2 regions of the Solibacillus sp. FSL W8-0372 genome follow, and region 1 is predicted to be linked to the other one. Evidence: a T-box and tRNA genes for the amino acid it is inferred to sense, from the RefSeq annotation. Region 1 holds a T-box; the other holds one or more tRNA genes.
What was found. A T-box is a leader RNA that pairs with one kind of tRNA and senses whether it is charged. The one in region 1 lies ahead of MKY13_RS13145 (valine--tRNA ligase), so its partner is inferred to be a tRNA-Val.
Positions count from the first base shown of each region.

Region 1 (3,427 bases):
TCACTAGTGTGTTTGTTGGATAGTAACGTTTGTATAATTCTGCTTCTTCATTTGGCCAATCCATTGTAGAAAACGGCCATAAAGCACTTGAGAACCACGTATCCAATACGTCTTCATCCTGTGTCCAGTTTTCTTTGTCGGCTGGTGCTTCCTTACCAACATAAATTTCGCCTGTTTCATTATTGTACCAAGCTGGAATTTGGTGCCCCCACCATAATTGACGGGAAATACACCAGTCATGGATATTTTCCATCCAACGGTTATATGTGTTTTCGAAACGGTTTGGCACGAAGTTTACTTTTTCATTTTCATCCTCTTGCATTTTTAATGCTTCTTCTGCAAGTGGTGCCATTTTTACGAACCATTGTTTTGAAAGGTATGGCTCTACTACTGCATTTGTACGCTCAGAGTGTCCTACTTGGTGTGTATGCGGTTCAATTTCAATTAATACGCCTGCCTCTTGTAAATCGGCTACAATCTGCTTACGGCACTCGAAACGATCCATGCCAGCATATTTACCAGCTAAATCATTCATTGTACCATCTTCGTTCATTACTAAAATACGTTCTAAATTATGGCGATTCCCTACTTCAAAATCGTTCGGGTCATGTGCTGGCGTCATTTTTACGACACCTGTTCCAAATTCCATATCTACGTAATCATCCGCAACGATTGGAATTTCGCGACCTACGATTGGAAGGATAACCGTTTTCCCTACTAAGTGTGCATAACGTTTATCGTTTGGATGTACAGCTACACCTGAGTCACCTAGCATTGTTTCTGGACGTGTAGTTGCTACACGTAATTTTCCAGAGCCATCTGCCAATGGGTATTCCATATGGTAAAACGCGCCTTCTACTTCTTTATGAATTACTTCGATGTCAGAAAGTGCAGTTTTTGCAGCTGGATCCCAGTTAATAATACGTTCACCACGGTAAATATAGCCTTTTTCATACAGCTTAACGAATACTTCTTTAACTGCTTCTGATAAGCCTTCATCTAATGTGAAGCGCTCTTTTGAGTAGTCAAGACCTAAACCAAGTTTTGCCCATTGCTCACGAATATGGGAAGCATATTCATCCTTCCATTCCCACGTCTTTTCCAGGAATTTCTCGCGGCCTAAATCATATCGTGAAATGCCTTCACCGCGTAGTTTTTCTTCTACTTTTGCCTGTGTCGCAATACCCGCGTGGTCCATACCCGGCAACCAAAGCGCATCATATCCCTGCATACGTTTCATACGGATTAAAATATCCTGTAATGTTGTATCCCAAGCATGACCAAGGTGTAGTTTCCCTGTTACGTTCGGTGGTGGAATAACGATAGAATACGGCTCTTTATCGCTCGTTGGATCTGCTTCAAAAAACTTACCGTTTAACCACCATTCATAGCGGCCGGCTTCTGTTGACTTTGGATCATACTTTGTTGGCATTGTAATTTCCGTCATGATGAATCTCTCCTTTTCAAATACAAGTTGAATAAAATAAAAAACTCCCTTCGCCTAAAAAAGGACGAGGGAGTTAATTCGCGGTACCACCTTTAATTCCGAAGGGTTTAGTCAAGCGCTCGCATACTTTGTCACTTGCCTCTCTCAGTCGCTCATGAACACTATGTTCAATTCGCGTCTTCGCTCGGCTACGTTCCTCGTCTGACAAGCGCTTTCTTTAAACCCTGTGATTTAAATGTCAAGCGCTCGCATACAATGCGGCGTTACTATGCCCAATCGGCACTTCATTCGATAACGGTGTCTAACCGGAACTCAGCTACTGCTATTTCACTAAGTCAGCTCCTAGGCTACCTTCTGTAAGTATGATGTAGAAACTTTTCAGCTACTGTTTCCTCTCTGCACATCATGTTCATACATACTCTTCCTATTCAACGCTTCAAATATATAGTTAAAATAATTCTAAGCTGTTTTTTATGAAATTTCAAGTATCATATTCATTATCGGAAAACACTTTTTTTAATTTCTAAACATATACTATGCAAAAGGAGTTTGGAAATTGCGAAAAAATTATAACCCTTTCTTATTACCTCCATGGTTACGAAAATTCCGATTTTACATGAGATATTGCATTCTACCGCTGACAATTTTCCAGGCAATACGTACAATACTCATTCCGACAACAGGCGATATCATATTATTAGCCATACTAATTTTATTTTGCTACTTATTATTGACAGATTTTATTTAAGTCTGGTTTGTTAAACAAAATAGGCTAGGACAGAAGAAATTTCATTGGATAAAAGAAAAGACCTTTATTAAGTAAGGAATATTTTAAAAATTGATTGGAATGGAGGGCGACTCCTGCGAGAATAGCAAAATTTATTTTGCGACGAGTAACCGCAGGAGCACCGACGCCAGAGACTACAGGCTCAGGCCGTGCCCGCGGAAAGCGTCCCGGAATGGAAATCAATTTTAATGCCAGCAAAAAAAGTTCCATTATTCTCCCTGAGAATAATGGAACTTTTGGGTTATGTCCCAATCCCTTTTATTATTTTTTTAATTGAATTTGAACACGGCTGTATGCATCTGCTAACTGCTCCAAAAAATCAATCTCTTCTGCTGGAAGATGTTGAGCCTGTCGTTGCACTTCCTCATGAAATAAAATATGACTTTCAACCTCTTCTTCCTGTTGGTCTGAAGTAGCCATATGCTGAATTGGCTCGACAGTTTCTTCAATTTCCTGAATTACTTCCACTTCCTTCTCCGCTTTTACTTCCTTTACCTCATCAATTTTCTTAACTTCTTCTATTGCTTGTACTTTTCTTTCCACATTACAATTAACTTGCCAGCTACATGAACAGTACCCGTTATTTGGTTCTAGTTTTATTTCATTTATTTGCAGAGAAACCTTTTCAATCTGATCATTTGGGAAATCAACCGAAAAAGGCAATGCATATTCAAAATAGCCGTAATCCTTTTCTATATCGATATGCTCAATATATATGCCTTCCTCTATTTCCTCCTCTCTCGCTTTATGGTCAAATTGTATATTTCCTTTTACTACATAAATACCTCTTATCACTACAGAATCCTCATTAAATTCTTCATGCCATTTCGGTTCAACTACTATTTTCGAATTTTGTTGAATATTTCCTAATTGCTTCGGAAATGTAAACATTTCATTCATATGCCATTGTTGCATAAAAATCCCCTCCCTACGCTTACATTATGCATAGAAAGGGGATTTATGAGTTTATTAAGTAAGATTATCTTGCTAATTTAGCAAATACATGATGGAATGCTTGCACTGTTTTAGCGATATGTTCCTCTGTATGCGCTGTTGAAATAAACAATCCTTCAAATTGAGAAGGTGGTAAGAAAATGCCTTCTTCCGCCATTAATTTAAAGTATTCCGCAAATAATTCTAAATCAGAGCTTTTTGCTGATTCAAAATCAATTACATCTTCGTTTGTAAAGAAG
Region 1 is NZ_CP150204.1:2,578,665-2,582,091, forward strand. It holds gene MKY13_RS13145 (valine--tRNA ligase) at 1-1,447, opposite strand, end outside; T-box leader at 1,505-1,888, opposite strand; gene MKY13_RS13150 (hypothetical protein) at 2,004-2,195, shown strand; gene MKY13_RS13155 (alanine racemase) at 2,496-3,149, opposite strand; gene hemL (glutamate-1-semialdehyde 2,1-aminomutase) at 3,214-3,427, opposite strand, start outside.

Region 2 (3,427 bases), 500 kb from region 1:
AACTAAATAAGGGAAAAAACAGATGAAAATTTTAATATTAAAAATAATATTAAAGATAAGAATTGAAGTAAAAAGAAAACAAATGTATAAAAAAGCAAAGGATTTAGGGTTTACACACCCAGAAGTAGTAAATTACAGTCAAGAATTGGATGAATTACTTAATAAATATTCTAGTACTGTGGATTGATTAAATGTTGATTCCTAGTAATGTATCTTTGACTATATTGTGAGGCATAAAACCTGCTGAAAATCCTACGTTAATTTATCCTAAAAAAGAGAAGAAAATTGCGAATCAAGAAGATGAAATTGATAAAGGCGTTAATTATCGGTTGATTTCACCGGGTGAAAACTCTAGATTATGGGAGCAGTTTCACAAAGATAATATAATTGCTATTGGTAGGGACTATTTAGGTGTTATAAAGAACTATAGTTTAAAAGAAGCTGTTGAACGAAGAATAGCAGAGCAAAGAGCAGATGGGGTGCGTCCTGTTCATGATACTAAGGCTGTGTGGGATTTCTATAGCGACATTAAAATAGGCGACATCATATATGTGAAAGAGGGAATAAAAAAAATTCTCGCACGCGGAGTTGTTACGGGAGATTACTACTTCGCTTATGAAGCTTCAGAGTAAAAACATAGAAGAACAGTAAAGTGGCTTCAAGTCGGAAAGTGGGAGCTACATCAGACTTTTGCTCAAAAAAAGTTAACATGTTTAAATAATTATCCAAATTTTATTCAAGAAATAGACAAAGTAATGAATGAAGATTTTATTGATCCAAAAATTGCTGAAGTAAATGAGTTTCAAAATTGGTTATCCAATCAAGTTACAGATACAGGAGCTAGCTTAAACGATAAAACAGTGAAGCAAAAAGTAAATGCATTAAAGGAAATAGAACGCCATTTTGAAGCTGCCATTTTTGGTGAATCAGATATTGAGCAACTGAAACTGTTAAAAGATATCGTTGTATCAGATGATTCCTACAAAAAATATAAAGGCGTTTCAGGCAGTTCAATTGATTACTACATTCGTTTTATTGAATCTAAACCTACTGTACAAGAAAATGAAAATTTTACAATGGATGATTTTCTTTCGGCTGTATTTATTGATAAGAAGGAGCTTGTACGTTTAATTTCTCTACTTGAAAATAAGAAGAATCTTATTTTGAAAGGGGCACCGGGAGTAGGTAAAACGTTTATTGCTAAAAGTTTAGCGTATGTCATGATGGAAGAGAAGGATGAAACTCGTATCCATATGGTTCAGTTCCACCAAAGCTATAGTTATGAGGACTTCATTGAGGGGTTCCGCCCAAAAGCTGAAGGGGATGGATTTGAACTGAAACAAGGTCCGTTTGTGAAGTTTGCTAGAAAAGCAGCACGAGATCCAGAACGAGATTACTTTTTTGTTATTGATGAAATTAATCGCGGGAATATGAGTAAAATATTCGGGGAATTAATGATGCTAATCGAAGCGGATAAGCGAGGCGAGCAAATCAATCTTCTTTATTCTAACGAGAAGTTTTCTGTACCTTCAAATTTATATATCATTGGAATGATGAATACGGCAGATAGAAGTTTAGCTTTATTAGACTATGCACTTAGAAGAAGGTTTTCATTTTTTGAAATTAAACCGGCCTTTTATAATAACAAGTTTAAATCGTATGTGAACCAATTAAATAATCCAGAAGCTTTAATTTGTGTTATTGATGAAATTAAAAGTTTAAATAATCAAATTGCAGAAGAGTTAGGAACAGGTTTTCAAATTGGGCATAGCTACTTCGTAGGGGATGTAAGTTAGGTCACGCCAACCCTAAAATCACATTAGAGTTCTATGCACACCTATTACCAAATGCAGATAATGACATTGCAGACATTTTTCACAATGCTATCCAAAGTAACACTAAATAATTGGAAAAAATCTTGCGGACAAATTGCGGACAAATCCTAGAATTCAAGCGTAAGGTAGTTGGTCTTCCAAAAAGAAAAAGCCCATAAACGTTGATATACCAACGTTTACGGGCACTTGAAATAATGGTCTCGACAAGTCTCGAACTTGCGACCCCCACCTTGTCGAGGTGGTGCTCTCCCAGCTGAGCTACAAGACCTTAATAAGATACAAAAAACAATTATATCTATGTTCTTGTAAATTATACCATAAAATTATGTTGGAGGTATTAAAAGGAGGCTTATTTTGTGGTTTTTTTTTACTATCTGAAGAGTTAGGTGATAAAAGTACATACCAACTGTTACATAATCGCATCCCTTCATGCTCAGTGATTGCTAAATTTCAAACATCTCAACCGCCATTGAAATCAGTTTATTCTGAATACATAGTGCAATTTTTTCCGAAACGAACGAATGTTAAATCAATGGCAATGGAACAATGTAGTAAAGTGGATCCAGGACTGAAATTTATTTCTGAACATAATATGAAGGCTTGTCTACTTTTTGATAATAAATCATATATTGAATAGTCGACATTAGAATTTTCAACTTTGTAGCTAATGGAAAGAGATTAAAAAATGAGATGAAGGGTGATTGAAATATGGATAAATTTCAGAAATTAAAAGATTTTATGGATACTGTACCGCAACTAGGGCTTTCTGGTATTGATTGCATCATTTATCGTGAACATGAGGAGATTTTTCGATATGATGCTGGTTATTCGGATATTGAGAATCAAGTTCCTATGCAACCCAATGCATTGTATAACATCTATTCGGCAACTAAATTAGTCACATGTATTGCGACATTACAATTAGTTGAAGACGGGAAAATATTATTGACTGATCCCTTGTATATGTATCTACCTGAATTTAAAGAGATGTATGTTAAAAGTGGAACATTTATTATTACACCTGCAACAAAGCATATAAGAATAGCTGATTTATTAACGATGACAGCGGGCTTAAGTTATGAAAGGGATACGCCGCAACTTCGAAAACTTTTTGAAGAGAAAGGATTGGATTTTAATACAAGAGAGTTTGTAGAGACACTTGCAAAAGAGCCTCTGTTATTTGAACCAGGCGAAGGTTGGAATTATAGTTTTTGTCATGATGTTTTAGCTGCGGTAATTGAAGTTGTAACAGGTAAAAGCTTCGGAGCGTATTTAGAAGAAAAGATTTTTAAGCCATTAGGGATGAAGACAACTGGTTTTTCTGTTGCAGAAGAAAAGAAAATTAATATTGCTCCACAATATGAGTATAATCCAATAACAGAAAAGTTAAGACGAATTAGCAGCGATTGTGTAGGAGTAATTGGTTTGAGGCATGAGAGTGGAGGCGGTGGGCTAATTACTACTCTTGAAGATTACATTTTATTTGCAGATGCATTGGCCTGTGGGGGAGTTGGCAAATATGGGGAACGCATTATTAGTGTAAATTCCATTAATTTAATGAGAACAAATCAATTAGAAGGCAAAAGTTATTT
Region 2 is NZ_CP150204.1:2,078,932-2,082,358, reverse strand. It holds gene MKY13_RS10400 (aspartyl-phosphate phosphatase Spo0E family protein) at 23-187, shown strand; gene MKY13_RS10395 (hypothetical protein) at 330-632, shown strand; gene MKY13_RS10390 (AAA family ATPase) at 756-1,796, shown strand; tRNA gene MKY13_RS10385 (tRNA-Val) at 2,031-2,103, opposite strand; gene MKY13_RS10380 (serine hydrolase domain-containing protein) at 2,544-3,427, shown strand, end outside.
Region 2: it encodes a tRNA-Val, which carries the amino acid that the T-box ahead of MKY13_RS13145 (valine--tRNA ligase) is inferred to sense. The anticodon was not compared.